Linked DNA regions of Candidatus Ruthia magnifica str. Cm (Calyptogena magnifica). The protein of the gene in region 1 interacts with the protein of each later gene in a pairwise test. Links are inferred from orthologs where the notes say so. Each region holds a gene or a part of one and is shown in the gene's direction. Other genes may lie near its edges.

The links. Proteins that work in one complex are often made in the same cells at the same time.
Region 2: the proteins of grxD (region 1) and RMAG_RS00675 interact in binary tests that used the Escherichia coli proteins (3 or more experiments, as listed by UniProt). The link is inferred for Candidatus Ruthia magnifica str. Cm (Calyptogena magnifica) from one-to-one orthologs.
Region 3: the proteins of grxD (region 1) and RMAG_RS03770 interact in binary tests that used the Escherichia coli proteins (3 or more experiments, as listed by UniProt). The link is inferred for Candidatus Ruthia magnifica str. Cm (Calyptogena magnifica) from one-to-one orthologs.

Annotation. Positions count from the first base shown.
Region 1 is NC_008610.1:424,066-432,533, forward strand. The notes cover bases 1-2,712. They hold grxD (Grx4 family monothiol glutaredoxin), read left to right. Parts: upstream 1-1,047; coding sequence 1,048-1,377; downstream 1,378-2,712. Other genes in these bases: trhP (prephenate-dependent tRNA uridine(34) hydroxylase TrhP), read right to left, coding at 1-350; RMAG_RS01970 (class I SAM-dependent methyltransferase), read left to right, coding at 410-997; RMAG_RS01980 (M48 family metallopeptidase), read right to left, coding at 2,322-2,712. In the rest of the region: more of RMAG_RS01980, read right to left, coding at 2,713-2,969; purL (phosphoribosylformylglycinamidine synthase), read right to left, coding at 3,375-7,199. UniProt on the Escherichia coli protein: Monothiol glutaredoxin involved in the biogenesis of iron-sulfur clusters.
Region 2 is NC_008610.1:143,270-148,864, forward strand. What follows is about bases 2,878-5,595. They hold RMAG_RS00675 (BolA family protein), read left to right. Parts: upstream 2,878-3,980; coding sequence 3,981-4,211; downstream 4,212-5,595. Other genes in these bases: RMAG_RS00670 (inorganic phosphate transporter), read left to right, coding at 2,878-3,977; RMAG_RS06205 (zinc ribbon domain-containing protein), read right to left, coding at 4,235-4,354; RMAG_RS00680 (DEAD/DEAH box helicase), read left to right, coding at 4,652-5,595. In the rest of the region: tRNA lysidine(34) synthetase TilS, read right to left, coding at 1-587; RMAG_RS00655 (acetyl-CoA carboxylase carboxyltransferase subunit alpha), read right to left, coding at 568-1,518; cbb3-type cytochrome oxidase assembly protein CcoS, read left to right, coding at 1,763-1,903; RMAG_RS00665 (TIGR00153 family protein), read left to right, coding at 2,009-2,686; more of RMAG_RS00670, read left to right, coding at 2,697-2,877. UniProt on the Escherichia coli protein: Involved in cell resistance against acid stress.
Region 3 is NC_008610.1:807,835-813,637, reverse strand. The notes cover bases 2,878-5,803. They hold RMAG_RS03770 (BolA family protein), read left to right. Parts: upstream 2,878-4,149; coding sequence 4,150-4,458; downstream 4,459-5,803. Other genes in these bases: RMAG_RS03765 (LysM peptidoglycan-binding domain-containing protein), read left to right, coding at 4,494-5,803; RMAG_RS03775 (CDP-6-deoxy-delta-3,4-glucoseen reductase), read left to right, coding at 3,140-4,153; miaA (tRNA (adenosine(37)-N6)-dimethylallyltransferase MiaA), read right to left, coding at 2,878-3,059. In the rest of the region: murD (UDP-N-acetylmuramoyl-L-alanine--D-glutamate ligase), read left to right, coding at 1-1,084; more of miaA, read right to left, coding at 2,142-2,877. UniProt on the Escherichia coli protein: Transcriptional regulator that plays an important role in general stress response. Has many effects on cell morphology, cell growth and cell division. Acts by regulating the transcription of many genes, including dacA (PBP-5), dacC (PBP-6), ampC and mreB.

The DNA of each region.
Region 1 (8,468 bases):
ACTGATAAATGAATAACTTGATTTGGAAATTTTTCTTTCACCATCATGATTAAGCCAGGGTCTGCCATAATCAAAGCATCAGGATTAAGATTAACGATAGGTTCAATATCTTTCATGTAAGTTTTAATCTTGCTATTGTGTGGAATGATGTTTGAGGCAACAAAGAATTTTTTATTATTTGCATGCGCCTCAAGTATACCTCGTTCTAAAGTCTTACTATCAAATGAGTTATTACGCACTCTAAGGCTGTATCTTGGTTGTCCTGCATAGATAGCATCTGCACCGTAAGCATAAGCATAGCGCATATGTTTAAGACTGCCAGCAGGAGAGAGTAGTTCTGGTTTTTTCATAGTTGTATATTTTATCATCAGCAGTTTATTAAATACCCTTATGTATAATGAGACGTGATATGTTTACAAAAAAAGATATTCCAAGATTAAAGCAAGATTTAACCATTCAAACAAATTTACTTGGGATTGATTTAACTCTAAAAACTCGCTGGGGTGTGTTTAGTCCTCGTTCTATTGATGATGGCACTGAATTATTCATGAAGCATTTAAGAATTTCCAATGATGATAAATGCCTTGATTTAGGCTGTGGTTATGGCCCTATTGGTTTAGCAGTCGCCAAGTCTTGTCCACAAGGAGAAGTGCACATGGTAGATAAAGATTTTGTTGCTGTTGAGTTGTCAAACATCAATGTCAAACTTAATCATATTAACAATGCACAGGCTTATTTGTCAAATGCGTTTTTAAGTGTTAACAAAACAAATTATTTTGATAAAATATTATCAAATGTACCTGCGAAAGTAGGCAGAGAACAGCTTAGTATTATTTTGTATGATGCTTATGATGCGTTAAAACCAAATGGTAAAATAATGTTTGTAAGCATTAATGGCTTAAGACATTTTATTAAAGACAATTTTAAATCCGTATTTGGTAATTATAAAAAACTCAAACAAGGACAAAAATACACAATTTCTCAGGCGATTAAATAGAAAATATGAGTAAAATACTCAGCAATTAAGTATTAAAGGAGTAATACAAGATGGACGTAATGGACAGAATTCAACAGCAAGTAGACAGTGCAGCAATTATACTTTATATGAAGGGTACGCCACAATTTCCACAATGTGGCTTTTCCGCTACAGCAGCGAGAACGCTTGCCTCAACAGGTGTTGAGTTTACCTATGTTAATATTTTTGAAGACCAAGAAGTCTTTCAGAGCTTACCTGTATTTGCAGACTGGCCAACATTCCCGCAAATTTATTTCAACTCAGAGTTAGTGGGTGGTGGCGATATTATTGTTGAAATGGCTGATATGGGTACTTTAAAGGGTGAAATGGAAAAAGCTAGCGAAAAATTCGACACCAAGTAGTGTTTTATAGTTATACATAGTAGTATCATTTTTTAAGAGTTTTATCTACTTTATTCTTAAAGTAGTAGGGAGTGGAGTTTTAACTATTTTTATCATGATAATAATAAAACTCTATCCTCTACTGCACACTTATTATTGTATCTGTATAATTCCTGTCAACAATAAATATCCAATATTTATTTAACTAAACCAAATGAAATATTTTATAGTAAAAAATTTGCCTAGAAATAAATAAGTCGCGCCGCTGGCAAGAGTAAATAAATCACAGATTAGTTATATTAGTGATTGTTAATCAATTTTACTTGGCCACAAATTATGATTTGTAGAGATACCTTGGGGATAAAGTTAAAATCTTCTTAGCATCACCTTTTAAGCTGGAGTGTAATTTAATTGTGTATGCCTTGGACAAGGTAAATAGTGCTTTAAAAGAAGGGCAATATTTCTTTATTGATTTAAGAGCGGAGTTGTTCCTATATGAGTTAAGCAGAAAAGAATTGATAATACTTGGGAATTTAACCTAAGAAAAATGTAAAAAAAATGGTGATTTTTGATTATGATGAGTGGTTTTGTAGTATGAATGAATTTTTTCTAATTTTTAATTCTGTTTTTTGATAGAGGAAATTTAAAATAAGCAATTTTTATATTTTATTAAGTAGTAGAAAATTGTTACTCTTGTCTATTCTTAGTTTTAGCTTAATATAAACCTTATACTCATAATTTATAACATGGTGGTTCATCAAGATGAAATATTAATTGATGTTTTTTACAAAATAACAAGTTTAAGCGTAGTTGTTTTCAGTTGCTTAAATAAGCCTATGTTAAAGCACACTATTCTATACATGATAAAATCATAGAAGAAGAATTAAACTATTTGAGTGAAAGAACAACTCACTTACAAACTTTAACCAAATAACTTTTCGAGAAAAAATTAAATTGAATATATTTTACAATCTTCTTAATTGATGGCCTTGTTCTTTAAGCCAATTCTTGGCTTGATGATAGTTAGGCAAAATAGATTTAACTAATTGCCAAAACTCACTTTGATGATGCTTGTGTTTGATATGGGCAAGCTCATGTACAATAACATAATCAATTACATTCATTGGTGCCATGATGAGTAGATAATTTAAGTTAATATTATTAACGTGACTACAAGACCCCCATTTGGTTTTTTGTGCTTTAAGATACACCTTTTTGTAATTAAGTTGGTGTAAGTCGGCATAGTAATCAAGTCTGGGTAGAGCAATGTTTCTAAATGTGTTTTTATACCATGTGTGAAAATGCGTTTTACCATCGCCACTTAAATAAAAGTTCGTACCATCAAAATGTATTTGTGGTTTTTGCATGTGTATGAGTTTAAGTGGGTAGGTGTTACCTAAATACAAAAGATCTTCGTCCTCATGGTAATGCATTTTTCGTTTGGTGTTTTTAATCAGCGCTTGTTTTTTTTCAATCCAGTGTTGCTTTTCACGGATAAAACTTTCAATTTTTTTGATACTTAGCCTGTTTGGTGTACGTATCAATAGTTCTGCATTGTCAGAAATTTGTAAGCTTAGTGTTTTTCGCTTAGAGCGAATAAGTTGATATTTCATGAGTTGAATCATTTATTAAAACCAGTATAGAATGTTATTTTAATTTGTATATGAAAAGCTCTTATCTAAAAGATAGTGGAGAAATCATGGCAATAAATAATAAAAAGGCAGATAATGACAATATACAAAATTCTTAACCAATAAAACTAGAACATGAAATATATGTTTATGATGCAATGGTGAATTAGTTTACATTCTGGCGTGACTAAGATTGATTTTTATAAAGTACTTGGCATGATTGATGGAGATGTGTAAAGTATTCAACGTTTTGTATTATCAATTGTTGGTTTGTTTAAATTAAATGGTATTTTTGAAAAAATATTTGAAGTAATTAAAGATAACGATACAGCACAAAAACTAAGTAGCAATTAATCATAACTTTTTAAATAATTGTTAAAGTTTGTATTAATCAACCCAAGCTCTAGCGTTTTCAAATATTCTCATCCATGGGCTGCGTTCATGCCAGTTTTTTGGATAGTGTGAGTTTTGTACCGTTCTGAATACTCTTTCTGGATGTGGCATCATGATGGTAACTTGTCCAGATTTACTGGTAACACCTGCTGTGGCAAAATCTGAGCCATTTGGATTGTGTGGGTAATTTTGTGTTGGTTTGCCACCATGATCAACATATTGCATGATTGAATGGTTTTTATCCATTTTAGGTGCAAAGCTTGCACGACCTTCGCTATGAGCAATGGCAATTGGCATGATTGAGCCTGCCATATCTTTTAAAAAAATTGAGTTTGATTGTTTAATTTTAACTGAGGAAAAACGCGCTTCAAACTGCTCTGAAACATTACGATGAAAACTTGGCCAGTGTGATGAGCCAGGGATAATGTCTGTTAAATTAGACATCATTTGACAGCCATTACAAACACCGAATGCAAAACTGTCTTTTCTAGAAAAAAAAGCTTCAAATTCATCTTTAGTACGCTCGTTGTACAAAATAGAGCTGGCCCAACCACGTCCTGCACCAAGCACATCGCCATAAGAAAAACCACCACAAGCTACCAAACCTTTAAAATCAGCTAGGAAGACTTTATCAGATAAAATATCACTCATATGTACATCAATGGCATCAAATTCAGCTTTTGTGAACGCAGCACTCATTTCTATCTGTCCGTTAATACCTTGTTCTCTTAGAATAGCAATTTTTGGTTTTACTGAGCTTAGGATATAAGGTGCTGAAACCGATTTATTAATATCAAAACTAGGGTTAATTTTGATACCTGGAGTATTATGAGCTATATTATTAAATTCTTGTTCGGCACAATTAGGTTTATCTCTTAACTTAGCGATTTCAAATGAAGTGGTTGACCATAAGGATTGTAATTTAGCCCTTGGTTTATTGTAAATAATTTTATCATTTACAATGATTTCAATTGTATCAGTATGATTAATCGAAGCAATTTTGTGTGTACAGTTTGACAATCCAACGTAGTTTAAAAGGTTAGTAACAGTCTGTTTATTTTTCGCTTTAACTTGAATAACACAACCTAACTCTTCATTAAACAAATCCTCAATTTTACCATTAGAAGTAATATTTAAGCCACAATGTGAAGCAAATGCCATTTCCATTAAAGTGGTGATAACACCGCCATCACTCCTATCATGATAAGCACTGATTAAGCCCTCTTTATTAAACTGATTGATGACTGTAAAAAAGTTTTTAAACACAGAAGCATCATCAAGATTAGGTGCATCTTTACCGACTTGGTTATAAACTTGTGCCAAACAAGAGCCCCCCATTCTATTTTTTCCAAAGCCAAGATCAATCAACAATAACTCGCTATCTTGGTCAGTTTCAAGTAGTGGTGTAAGTTGCAAGCGAACATCAGGGGTTTTAGAAAAAGCAGTAATAATGAGCGAAAGTGGAGCGGTGACTGATTTATCCTCACCTTGTTCCTGCCATGAAGTTTTCATGCTCATTGAGTCTTTACCTACAGGTACTGTCAAACCTAATTCTGGGCATAAATCCATACCTATAGCTTTAACGGCTGAGAATAATTTTGCGTCTTCATTTGTATGTCCATTGGCACTCATCCAGTTGGCACTTAAACTAATGTGGTGAATATCTTCTACAAAGCCACCTAATATATTGGTTAAAGCTTCACCAATTGTCATTCTAGCTGCAGATTCAGCATTACACAATGCCAAAGGTGTTTTTTCACCCAAAGACATGATTTCACCTTGGTAGTTTGTGTAGTCTGCTAACGATATAGCACAATCTGCAACAGGTACTTGCCACGGCCCTATAAATTGGTCACGTGCGACTAAGCCGGTGACGCTTCTATCGCCAATGGTAATTAAGAAATTTTTACTGGCAATGGTTGGAAGTTGTAATAGTCTAGAAATACCGTCATCAATAGTGATATTATTAGTATTCAATGCATTAAGATGATCACTTTCTGAGCGTACATTAATACTGATTTTTGGTGGATTGCCAAGCAGAACATCCATGGGTATATTAATGGGGTTGTTGTCAAATAATTCATCGTTCAAGATAAGTACTTGTTCCTTGGTTGATTCACCTAGCACTGCAAAAGGCGCCCGCTCACGAGTACAAATATCTGTAAATATCTTAAGATTTTTTTCCTCAATCGCTAACACGTAACGTTCTTGTGATTCATTACACCAAATTTCAAGTGGTGACATTTTAAAATCATCATTGGGAATAGCACGCAATTGGAATCGTCCACCTCTAGCAGAATCATTCACCAGTTCAGGCAAGCCATTAGACAAGCCACCTGCGCCAATATCGTGAATAGAAACAATCGGATTGTCTTTGCCCATATTGGTACAGCTATCAATCACCTCTTGAGCGCGCCTTTGCATTTCAGGATTAGCACGTTGCACTGAAGTAAAATCTAAATCCTCGTTTTGCTCACCACTTTTAATACTTGATGCTGTACCACCACCCAAGCCGATTAACATTGCTGGGCCACCTAAAACGATAATCTTACTTCCCACTGGAATATTACCTTTTTTAATGTGTTGTTCTTGAATATGCCCCAAACCACCTGCCAACATAATTGGCTTATGATAGCCACGCACGTCGCCATTCGGTGTTTTTTGTTCAAAAGTTCTAAAATAGCCCAAGGTGTTTGGACGACCAAATTCATTATTAAAACTAGCTGTCCCAATTGGTCCTTCAAGCATAATATCAAGTGCTGATTTAATTTTATTGGGCTTTCCATAATTAATCTCCCAAGGCTGTTGAGCATTTTTAATGTTTAAATTAGAAACACTAAATCCACATAAACCTACTTTAGGCTTGGAACCTTGACCTGTCGCGCCTTCATCGCGAATTTCCCCACCAGAGCCTGTGGCTGCTCCTGAATGAGGCGCAATAGCAGTAGGATGGTTATGAGTTTCAACTTTCATCAAAATTGCTCGATGTTCTTTTGAAGTGACGTATTTGCCCTTGGTATTTGCATAAAAACGTTCACCCTGATAACCCGCCATCACCGCTGAATTATCTGAATAAACACTTAATAACCCTTCTGGATGTTGATGATAAGTATTGCGGATCATAGAAAATAGGCTTTTTACTTGAGACTTGCCATTAATCATCCAATCCGCATTAAAAATTTTATGCCGACAATGTTCTGAGTTTGCTTGTGCAAACATCATCAATTCAATATCTGTAGAATTGCGCTTTAGTTTGGTAAAACTATCCACTAAATAGTTAATATCACCACTCGATAATGCTAGACCCAATTCTATATTAATACGTTCTAGTATAGATTTTCCCTCAGCTAAAATATTAATATTTGCTAATAGTCGAGGCTCAAAATTGTCAAAAATTAAATGCGCATCATCAATTGAACTAAGTTCTGATTCGGTCATTTTGTCCATGATGATAGATAAAATTGCCTTTTTATCTGTGATTTTTTTATCAAGATGATAAATCACCCCACGCTCAATACGATGCACCTTTTCAAGCCCGCACAAATGCAAAATATCACTCGCCTTTGACGACCAAGGCGAGATTGTACCAAGGCGTGGAATAATAATAATTTGCATGTCATTGGTTATTTCAACATAAGAGCCGTAACTTAAAAGTTCTTCAAGTGTAATTACTTCATTATCAGTCAGTAAACTTTCATAATTTACAAAATGCACAAACTCAGTATTGATTAATTTGACCCCAAGCCGAGCTATTTTTTTATTAAGCATATCTTGCTTAAAATCACTTAATGCTTGAATGTGTTGAATAGTTTTTATCATTTAAAATATTTTTATTCTAATTTTATTTTTGCACTTTTGGCAACTAAACCACCTTTTCTAGCAACAGTTTAATTTTTATTTAAACCTTTTATTTATTCATTTTTACTAGTCTCAGCAGTGGATGCTTCAGCTAACATATTGAGCAGCAATTCTAAACTACTTATATTATTCCTTAACGACTCTTTGTGTAGTCCTTTAAATTTTTTGTATTCTTGGGTATTTATCTTACTCCAAGATTGTAGAATTTCATTAGTTAAAATAGCATATTCAACATCTTCTTTGGTACTACATTTTTATCATTCATTAATCAAATTTTTGCGAATTTCAATAGATTTTAGTCTCTGATTAATTCATTTCCCATTATAACTCTTTTGATGATAACTTTGAATAGCATGATTAATTACAAGTTCTAAGTCGTAAATTTTATCAACTATATCATTACCAATCTTAGCTAGTCAAAATTTAAATGGCTTGACTTTTAACGAGGGAATAGATTAAATTAGTCTAAAAATAGCTTTAGTATTTGCCACATTAGTTAAATAATATTTTCAACTGCCATAATCTGGGGACAGCTCATATTCATTTTGTTTTAGTTTTTTAAAAAGTATTCCAATATTTACATGTAGGAGGTCTTAGCATTCACCATTGAAAATATCATTTTTGTTGATCTTCCTCCAATTTTTACGGATAGATTTATCTTGAAATATAATAGGCTGAGTTTTTTAAATGACTTACTTGGTATTTTGTAGTTGTACCACAGTCTTTATTAATAGTTACTTGGACTTGAATTTTAACTATCTTCTAAAACGTCAGTAATACAATCATTTAGTACATTATAATTTGGATCAAGACTCTTCTTATCTTTGATAATTGCTTGCATATTTTGACACTAATAATCAGACAAATAAGACTTAGAATTTTCAATGATCTTGATTGTATTTTTTAACTTAATATTTTTTTTACAAAATCTCGTACACCTGAGCCTTTTCTTTAAATAAAAGATTAATGGTGATTTGTATTTCATTTGATGGATGTTTACTATATTTTTTTGAAATGCTTCTTCATTGGTTTTTGAGCGAATATGCGAACACAAAATTTGTGCAATTTGTTTACGATATTTCTTTTCCTCTATATTTCAGTTTATATAAGGTATAAATTGCTTTTATATGTTAGAGGCTTCATTTTATTTTAAACCTTTCATTCATTCGCTGTTCAATTTGAATGTCAATTTATTTTTTTGTTTTTGGACGTATAGAAAATAAAATTAAA
Region 2 (5,595 bases), 280 kb from region 1 along the record:
CCAGATAATTTAGGTAGAATTTCTAAACGCAAGAAATTACGCATAAAATTAGTATTTTTGTTGCTATCATCTTCTATCCAGTTTAGTTTGTTATTTTTAGCATAATCAATAATTTGAAACTTACTAATTGTTAAAAAAGGACGATAGTGAATACCCATGCCTAAAGGTTTTTCTTTAGGCATGGCGGCTAATCCTTTGATGCCACTACCACGAAACAATTGTAAAAGTAGGGTTTCTGCTTGGTCGTTCTGATGGTGTGCTGTGCAAAGCACTTCATTTTTTTTTAATGAGTTAGATAAAGAATGATAGCGCTTTTTACGTGTATTTTCTTCGATATTAGATGTATTATTAAAATATAAATCAATACTTAAATAGGTGATATTAAGGCTTAAACATAGCTTTTCGCAAAACTTATTCCATTCGTTACAATATTGAGATAAATGATGGTTGTAATGAATGACTCTTGTTTTATTGGGATAGTGCGTGTTTAAATAATACAACAGTACAACAGAATCAATGCCACCACTAAGACCAAGGACAATTTGTTTATCCTTAAGAAATAAATCTTTAGTCTTTAAATTTTCCAAAATTTAAGAGTTTTTCTTGTCTGTTTTGTAACAATTGCTCTATTGGTAGTTGTTTAATTTCATTGAGTTGTTGTATTAATGCCTCTTTTAGTAGCACTTTTGCTTGCGAAGGGTCGCGGTGAATGCCACCTAACGGTTCATCAATAATGATGTCAATTAGCCCATTTTCTTTAAGATGGGCTGAGGTTAGTTTTAGAGATTCCGCCGCAAGATTAGCCTTGGTTGCATCTTTATACAAAATGGATGCACAGCCTTCTGGGGAAATCACGGAGTAAATACTATATTTAAACATCATGATTATATCTGCAACGCCAATTGCTAATGCACCACCAGAGCCGCCTTCACCAATAACTACCGAGATAATGGGTGTTGCAAGGGTTGACATTTCAAATAGATTTTTAGCAATGGCCTCACTTTGACCTCGTTCTTCAGCGCCAATACCTGGGTAAGCACCAGGAGTATCAATAAAAGTAATAATAGGCATTGAGAATTTTTCAGACAGCTTCATTAAACGTAAGGCCTTACGATAGCCTTCAGGCCTAGGCATGCCAAAATTGTATTTAAGTTTTTCTTGAGTGGTTCGTCCTTTTTGTTGGCCAATAAACATCACTGGCTGGGCATCTAATCTAGCAATGCCACCAATAATAGCATGGTCATCACCATAGATACGATCACCGTGTAATTCAGTAAACTCATCAAATACATGAGAAATATAATCAAGTGTATAAAGGCGTTTTGGATGGCGCGCTAGTTGAGATATTTGCCAGTCGCTTAAAGAGGAAAAGATTTTTTTGGTTAAAGCATTACTCTTGATTTTAAGCGCCCCCATTTCATCAACAATATCCGCTTTGTCTTTAATATTATCAAGCGCTTGTATTTTTTCCTCTAATTCGACAATGGGTTGTTCAAAATCAAGATAATCTAAGTTCATACTCTAGTTTAAAATTCGTTTATATGTCAATGTTTAAAATTATAGCAGAAACACTGACATTTTTATCTTTTACCACTTTTATATTTGTTGTTTGAATGTATTTGAGTTAGTTTTGTAATGAATTGATAGACATTTTTTACTAAAAAGCAACATTAATATGTTTTTTGTTTTATGAGAAAATTCTTATTTATGGTTAAAAAATAAAACATATTAATGTTGCTTTTTAGTAAAAAAAGGAAGGAAGATGAATGTAATTTGTTGGTTAATTCCCAGTATGATTTTTGTTGGCGTTGTTCTTGTTATTCTTTTAATGATAAGCGTTAAGAACGGTCAGTTTGATGATTTAGAAGGAGAGGGACAACGCATTTTATTTGACGAAGAGTAGACAAGCTTGGCATTTAAAAGAATAAGGTTGATAACTCATTTTTTTGATAGAAAATTTGTATCTAAAGATTTTAGAAAAAACAAGGCAAATGAAAAGAGGAAAAAGATGGCTAAAAATATAATTGACGGTCTATTTGGTAAATCACCCATTAGCCCATTACAAAAACATATGACACAAGTGCATTCATGCATTTTAGAACTCAACGGCTTTATGGTTGCTATCCATGTTCAAAATTGGGCACAAGCTGAAAAAATTAGAAGCGATATCGGTGCCAAAGAAGGTGAAGCGGATATTCTTAAAAAGAAGTTACGTTTGAGCTTGCCCTCAACATTTATGATGCCTTTTTCACGCAGAGATTTGCTTGATTTATTGCTGATTCAAGACTCTATTGCCAACATTACTAAGGATGTTTCTGGTTTGATGATTAATCGTAAGATGGCTTTGCCAGATGAGATTTTTGATGATGTGATAGAATTAACCAAGGTTTGTATCAAAACATCATCTATGGCGCTTAAAGCTGTTAATGAATTGGATGAGTTGTTAGAAACTGCATTTGGTAGTCGTGAACGTAAGGTTATTGGCTCTATTATTAAAGATGTGAATAAACTTGAAAGCAAATCTGATAAAATTCAGTATGAAATTCGTGCTAAATTATTTCCATTAGAGTCTAGTTTACCACCTGTTGATGTTATGTTTTATTATCGTGCTGTGGAATGGTTGGGTGAGCTTGCAGATGCTGCGCAAAAAGTTGGCTCAAGACTAGAAGTGCTACTAGCAAGATAAGGAGACTATCATGGATGTTGTTGTAAATTATGCTGATATTTTTATTATGCTGGCGATTGGATTTGGGTTATTTATGGCTTGGGGTATTGGTGCTAATGATGTTGCTAATGCCATGGGTACTTCGGTGGGCTCTGGTGCTATTACCTTTAGACAAGCAGTTGTTATTGCAATTGTTTTTGAATTTGCAGGTGCAATTCTTGCGGGTGGAGAGGTAACCGCCACTATTCGTAAAGGTATTTTGGACGCAGCATTATTTACCGATAGCCCACATTTATTAGTATATGGCATGCTTGCTTCGCTTTTAGCGGCAGGTACATGGTTATTGATTGCTTCATCTCTAGGCTGGCCAGTCTCTACAACGCATTCAATTGTTGGCGCCATTGTTGGTTTTGGTGCGGTAGGTGTGGGTGTTGATGCGGTTGCTTGGGATAAAGTGATTAAAATTATAATGAGTTGGGTGGCATCTCCAGTGCTTGCTGGTACGCTGGCTATTATTATCTTTAAAAGTTTACAATCTTTGGTGATTGACACAAAAGATCTGCTAGCAAATGCTAAAAAATATTTGCCATTTTATGTATTTTTTGTTGGTTTTATCATTGCATTGGTCACGCTGTTTAAAGGCCTTAAACATGTTGAGTCTTTAAAATATATCTCTAAAGATACCTCTTTAAGTATGATGATTGCAGTTACGGTTGGTATTTTGGCAGCTGTAATTGCTGCGTTTCTTATGAAACATATCAAGATAGACCCTAAGGACGATAAAGATTTTCATTATGCAAATATGGAAAAGCTTTTTGCTGTGCTTATGGTGATTACCGCATCTGCCATGGCATTTGCACATGGTTCTAACGATGTTGCCAATGCTATTGCACCACTGGCTGCAGTTTATAGTATTGTGGAAGTTGGTGGAGGTATTACCTCAAAAAGTGTTGTGCCTTCGTGGATTTTATTGGTTGGTGGTGGTGGCATTGTATTTGGTTTGGTGACTTATGGATTTAGAGTGATGAAAACTATCGGAAAAGGTATTACAGAACTTACTCCTTCTCGTGGCTTTGCTGCTGAATTGGCCGCTGCAACAACGGTAGTTTTAGCCTCATCAACAGGCATTCCTGTGTCAACCACGCAAGTTTTAGTAGGGGCAGTATTGGGTGTTGGTATTGCTAGGGGTGTGGCGGCACTTAACATGCGGGTTATTAATATGATTTTCTTATCTTGGTTAATTACCCTACCAGCAGGTGCAATCATGTCTATTTTATTTTTCTTTGCACTTAAAGGTGTGTTTGGAGCATAGGTAATGACGTTAGAAGAGATTCAAGCAAAAATTCAAATGGGTATAAAAAATTCAACAGTTACCATGGGGGGTGATGGTTGTAGTTGTTCAACAAAAGTGGTTTCATCAATTTTTGAGGGGATGCCACTATTAGCTAGGCAAAAAATGGTACTTGCTGTTATGAATGAAGAAATTACCAACGGTACACTTCATGCGCTTAGTATTAAAACACGTACGCCAGAAGAGGATGTTTAAATTTTTTTAAAGTCTATTCATTTTCATACGTCACTTGTAAAACGCACTTGTTGATTAAAGTCTATATCAATAATAATATTAATTGGATAACAATAAACTGAACAATCTTCTATATAGTCTTTGATTAGACTCAGAACAATCAATGTTTATCTAAATTAACTCACTACACAATAAGGGTTGGCATTCATTCATCGATATTTCGCTCTTTAAGATCCCTTTATAAGGGTTCAAACGTATCGTAGCTGAATAATTAACCCAATGTGTGATTTCATCACTATGACGCTTACAACCGACACAATAGTTAGATTAATTGTATTTACAAATTCCCATATAATGAATATGGAGCCCCTCAGACGGATTTTTGACAACCTGATATTTATTCATATATCTATTATAGGATGCTAATGTAAAATTCCTGTTTTTATTTAAAATATTCTCTTATGGATTTTTCAAAATTAGGCTTGTCTGATTCAATTCTTAAAGCCATAGAACAACAAGGATACAGAGAGCCATCATTAATACAAGCTCAAGCTATTCCAGCTATTTTAGAAGGCAAAGATGTCATGGCTGCCGCCCAAACTGGCACGGGTAAAACAGCAGGATTTATCCTGCCTATTCTTGAAATATTATCAAAATGTAGTCCTATAAAATTCAATCAGGTTCGTATGCTAATCCTAACTCCTACGCGTGAATTAGCCGCACAAGTCAGCGATAGTGTAACGATTTATGGTAAATATTTATCGTTTAAATCAAGCGTGGTGTTTGGAGGTGTAAAGATTAATCCACAAATGCGAAAGTTACGTGACGGCGTTGATATTTTAGTTGCTACACCAGGACGGTTATTAGATTTATATTCTAAAAATGCAGTGAAATTTGATACGTTAGAAATCATTGTATTTGATGAAGCAGATAGAATGCTAGATATGGGATTTATTCATGATATTAAACGAATTCTAAAGATTTTACCGCAAAAAAAACAAACACTCATGTTTTCAGCCACTTTTTCTAATGATATTCGAATACTAGCAAAGAGTCTGGTTAACAACCCCGTAGAAATATCAGTTACTCCGAGAAATTCCACTGTTAAAACTGTAAAGCAGTGGATTCATCCTGTTGATAAATTTAAAAAGCAAGCGCTATTAATATACCTTATTCAAGAACATAGTTGGTATCAGGTGCTGGTATTTAGCCGCACTAAACATGGTGCAAATCGAATTGCTACTCAATTAGAAAAGAAAAAAATTAGTGCAACTGTTATTCATGGCAACAAAAGTCAAGGTGCACGCACAAGAGCCTTGGCAGATTTTAAAAATGCTAAGGTGAACGTGTTAGTAGCAACTGATATTGCAGCAAGGGGTATTGATATTGACCAATTGCCACATGT
Region 3 (5,803 bases), 380 kb from region 1 along the record:
AAACGAGTCCATTGTTATTTGGGCAAAAGAGCAAAATATTCCCGTTATTAGTGATATAGAGTTATTCTCAAGATTTGCAAAAGCACCCATTATTGGTATTACTGGCTCTAATGGAAAGTCAACAGTTACACAACTATTGACACAAATGATTATTAATGCTGGCATGCAAGTTGCTATGGGCGGCAATATTGGTACGCCCGTATTAGATTGTTTAAATGAAAAAATAGAATATTATGTATTAGAACTATCCAGTTATCAGCTAGATTATAGCCATCATCTAAATTTAATAGTAGGTGTTGTACTTAACATAACTCCTGATCATCTTGATCGGTACCAAAATTTTAAACATTACATCAATTCTAAATTAAGCCTATATCAACATTGTCAACACTTAGTGATTAATTTAGATGAACCACTCACACCCCCAAAAGTAAATGCCAAGTGTTTTGGTATTAGCATACCCAAGCAGGCAGATGATTTTGGTACAGTCACTTGTCATGATACCTACTATCTACTCAAAGGCGACAATGTGCTAATGAGCATTAACGAAGTGCAATTGATTGGCGAACACAATACAAGAAACATACTTGCAGCTCTTGCCTTAGGTGACCAAATCAGACTGCCAATAATATCCATGATACAAAGTATTAAAAACTTTAAAGGACTAGAACACCGACTTGAGTGGGTAGCAAAAAAACAAAATATTGATTATTACAACGACTCAAAAGCTACTAACGCAATTTCCACTATAACAGCAATCCAAGCCTTAATGCGCAAACATCAAAACATTGTATTAATCCTAGGCGGCATTGCAAAACAAGAAAACTATACTCCATTATTTAAGCTTATTAATAAAAGCATTACTAGCGTTATTCTTATAGGGCAAAGCGCTCAACAATTTGAGCAAGAAATTAATACGAATACCAGCCATGCTAAAACCATGAAAGATGCAGTTAATGTCGCCCATTCAATGATTAATAATGGCACAATTTTGTTATCTCCAGGGTGTGCTAGTTTTGATATGTTTGATGATTTTGAGCATCGTGGGAGGGCGTTTAAAGAGTGTGTATTTAGTATAATTTAGACATTAAAAAAAGCTTTCACTGAGGGAAGGGCTTTGGTTGTTATAAAAAACGTTGCCTATGAAAAATATATTTCATTGATATGAAAAGTAAAATCTAAGAGATAGTTGCTTACAATCGGCCTAAATTGTAACTTGAAAAAGTTATAAAATTGTATTTTTTCAAAAAGACAAGCAATAATGCATAATTAATTTTAGAATGCACAAATTGCTAGAGTGTACTTTAATCTGCATCAAACGCAAAATGCAAGATTTTTAAAAATTTCTTGTTAGTTTTTTTACGCTTAAGTTTTCTATTATATTTTTATTTTATATACTTTCTTCACTTGTTAGTATTATACGCTGGTGGTAGTTAAAAAAATATTAGACTTAGATTTAGGTAGTAATTCTATCTACTAGGCATTGATGGGTGAAATAAATTATAGATTTTGGTTTACATGTTTTTAATAAAGTTGTGAAAAAATACCCAAACCTAAAAACACCGAGACATGAGTTTACAGCGTTGAGCAAGGCGTAAGTAAAAAATGATACATTATTTAATCTAATTTAATTTATTACCACAAGAATTAAGTGACAATTTTGACAAAGAAGAACTACTTAATGAACTGGGTAATCCTTATGAATTACACATTGGTGTGTTAATTTCAGAATATAGTACTATTAATATTTCCTAGCCTTTAATTGTTGAATATCAAAAAAACAACGCAGTCATTATTTTTTGTAATAAAAAATATTTGCCATATTTCACTATTTTACCAATTATCGAGGATAATAATTTACATCAAAAAATTCTTTAATAATAAATCAGTATCACACAACCTGTGCATAAAAGTTTGTGTAAATAAATCGTACAACAAAAAATCATAAATCAAGCTAACAAACTTAAATAATTTGGACGGATTAAGGTTTTTATTGGAAAAGAGTCAATCCATCGAAAAAACTCCAGGACAAATATCATTCTTTTGGCTAGAAAAAATGGTAAAAACCTAGAAGGCTTTAAGTGGGGTGATTGTAACCAACTACCATTTAAATGAAAATCACAACTATTTTGAGATTTGTTTTATGAATTGATAAATGTAACTACTTTGACAGGACTAGGGCTTTTTAAAATAAAGACGTATTTTTCACTTTTTAGCCAAGTATTTTGGCGTTTACATAATTTGCGGGTGGCAATGATGGCTTTTTCTATCATTTCTGCTTTGTCTATTTTACCGTTTAAATATTGCCATGCTTGGCGATAGCCGACACAGCGGATGGCAGGCAGGTTTTCGTGAAGGTTTGGATTCTGTTTGAGATGTTTTACTTCATCTAAAAAGCCATGTTCCATCATTGATAAAAAACGTTCTTCAATGCGTTGATGTAATTCGCTTCGTTCTGGCATGAGGATTATTTTTTTAATAGGGTGGTTAATAATAGGTTTTTTGTTACCTTGTAGTTTGCTGAGTGTTTTGCCACTTAAGTCAAATACTTCCAGTGCACGCGTGATTCTTTGTGCATCATTTGGGTGGATTCTATTGGCAGCTTGAAGATCAATTCTTTTTAGATCTCGGTGTAGTTTAATTGTACCTTTACTTTTAAGTAATTGGTTAAATTTTTCTTTGGATTCTGGGGTTGATTCTGGTAATTTGGATAGACCATATTCTAATGCGTGAAAATAAAATGACGTACCACCTACCAAAATTGGTAATTCGTTATTGGCAAAAGCGGTTTTTATTTGTGCATTAGCATTGCGAGCAAAGTTAAAGGCTGAGTATGAATCTTCTGGGTTGCAAATATCAATTAAGTGATGAGGGTATTTTTTTAAGGTTGCCTTGTCTGGTTTTGCAGTACCAATATCCATGCCTTTGTAAATAAGGGCAGAGTCAACGCTAATGAGTCGAGTTTTGAATTGTTGGCTTAGTTTAATGGCTAAATCAGTTTTTCCTGAGGTAGTTGGACCCATTAAAAATATCACGGTTTTGTTGATTTTGATTGGCATAAAAAGCTTTTAATTACTGAGCATTAATGGAACATAACCTGCATTATAATGTCAGCACAAAATTTATTAGATACAAACATATGTTTACAATTGAAAATCAAGTTAGTGGTAAAGTTTTCCAAACCAAGGGTAAAGACAATATTCTAAATGATGCGTTGGCTCGTGGGTTAAATTTTCCTTATGGTTGTCAAAAAGGTTTTTGTGGTAAATGTAAGGCGATTATTATTGAGGGTGAGGTTGGTTACGTAGGTGAAATACCTTCTGGTATTACTCCAGAAGAAGTGGCAGAAGGTATGGTTTTATTGTGCCAATGTAAGGCTAAATCTGATGTTACTTTGGTGGTGGCTGAGTTAGATAGCGTTGCAGATATTGAAGTGAGAACTTTTCCTTGCAAGGTACGAAGTATCAAGCATTTTAATCATGATGTGGTACAAGTGTTTTTAAAGATTCTTGGTTCTGAGTCGTTGCAATATTTGGCAGGACAGTATATTGATTTAATTCATCCTGATTTTGAACCCCGTGCTTTTTCCATTGCTAATGCGCCTAGTAATACTAGCTTGATTGAGCTCCACGTGCGTTTAATTGAAGATGGTAAATTTACTAATTTTATCTTTAATGAGTTGCAAGAGAAATCACTACTTAAAATTGAAGGACCAAAGGGAGATTTTTATTTTAGAGAGAAAAGTAAAAAATCCATTATTTTAGTGACAGGTGGGACTGGTTTTGGCCCTGTGAAAGCCATGATTGAGCATGCAATTGAAACTAAATCTAGACGAATGATTCATATTTATTGGGGCGTAAGAGATGAGAAGGGTTTGTATACTGATTTGCCTGAACAGTGGGCCAAAAGCCATGAAAATATTAGTTTTATTCCTGTATTATCACAAGCGAATAGTGCTTGGAAAGGAAGAACTGGTTATGTGCACGAAAGCGTGTTGGCTGATTTTGAGCATTTAGTAGATTATGAAGTTTATGCTTGTGGTCCGCCAGCAATGGTTAAAGCCGCATCAAATACGTTTGTGAAACGAGGTATGTTTAAAGAAAACTTCTTTTCTGATGCTTTTGAATTTTCCTTTGAGGGTAATACGTTATGAGTAATATGCAACAACATTTAATCGAACAATTAAAAACAGCATTAGATCCAAATCATCTTGAGGTAATTAATGAGTCTCATAATCATTCTGGATCTGCTAGGGAATCCCATTTTAAATTAATTATTGTGAGTGATTATTTTAACGATTTTAAATTAATTGAAAGACATCGCTTTATTAACCGGTTACTTAAAGAGGAAATGGGTCATATTCATGCATTGGCAATGCATACTTATACGATCGATGAGTGGCGGATGAAAAATAGTATACCAGATTCGCCTAAGTGTGTAGGCGGTTCAAAATTTTAAAGTTTTTTAAACGGTTTTTTTATCTTTCATTCTTATTGTTTACTGCTTGTGAAGGTGCGACAGTTTCAACGATTATTGTAAAAGTAACGCCAAAACCAGTTCAAATTAATACCAACGACTTGGTTGTCGAAAAAGACCTTTGGAGCTATATTGCTAATCGCTATACGTTACATGCACCTAGTCAAAAGGAATTGTTCTGGCATATTGATTGGTTTAAAAAAAATCCTGATTATTTAACTCGTGTTACCAAGCGTGCAAAACCTTATTTGTATTTAGTGAAAACAGAAGTAGAACGTGCTGGATTACCCATTGAAATCGTCTTGTTGCCCATTGTTGAGTCGGCTTATTATCCATTTTCTTATTCACACGGTGCAGCCTCAGGTTTGTGGCAGTTTATTCCTTCGACTGGAAAGTTGTATGGTTTGCAAAACAACTGGTGGTATGATGCGCGTCGTGATGTGTTGGCTTCAACTAAGGCGGCCGTTAAATATTTGAAAAATCTTAACAAACTATTTAATGGAAATTGGCTATTAGCAATTGCTGCTTATAATTCAGGTCCTGGACGCGTACAAAAAGCCATTGCTAAAAACAAACAACAAGGCAGGCCGACTGATTTTTGGCACTTAGACTTGCCAAAAGAAACCAGAGGTTATGTGCCAAGATTATTGGCAATGGCGCAACTCATTAAGCATCCTAAGAGATATGGGCAAATAATTACAACAGTTAGTAACACACCTCAAGTGCAAGCTATTAAGCTTGATTCGCAATTTGATTTGGCATTAATTTCTGAGTGGGCACAGCTAGATTTAGAGCAATTGTATACTTTAAATCCAGGACTTAAACGCTGGGCAACGCCAAGTGATGGGGGTTATAATTTATTATTGCCAATTGATACAATTGCAACTTTTAAAAAGAATTTAGCCAAACATTCTAAAGAAGCTATAGTGAAATGGGTACGTCATCAGATTAATCAAGGTGATAGTTTAAGCAAGATTGCCCATCAATTCAACACTACAATAAGTCAGATTAAGAGTGTGAATAATTTGCACGGTAATGTGGTTAAAGTAGGCAAATACTTGATTGTGCCAATTCCACAAAAAAATGACCAGTATTGTTCATTGTCAGAAGCGCAAAAAGAAGTGCAAAGAATGAATGCAAAAAAAATGGGCGTTAGAATTGTTCATACTGTTATTAGTGGTGATAGTTTATGGAGTATTGCCAAACAGTACAATACTCATGTGGGTAGTATCGTAAAGTGGAATCATATTACTAAAAACAAACCACTTCAAGTGGGTAAAAAGTTGATATTATGGCAGTATAATTCAACCAAACCTAAAGACTTATC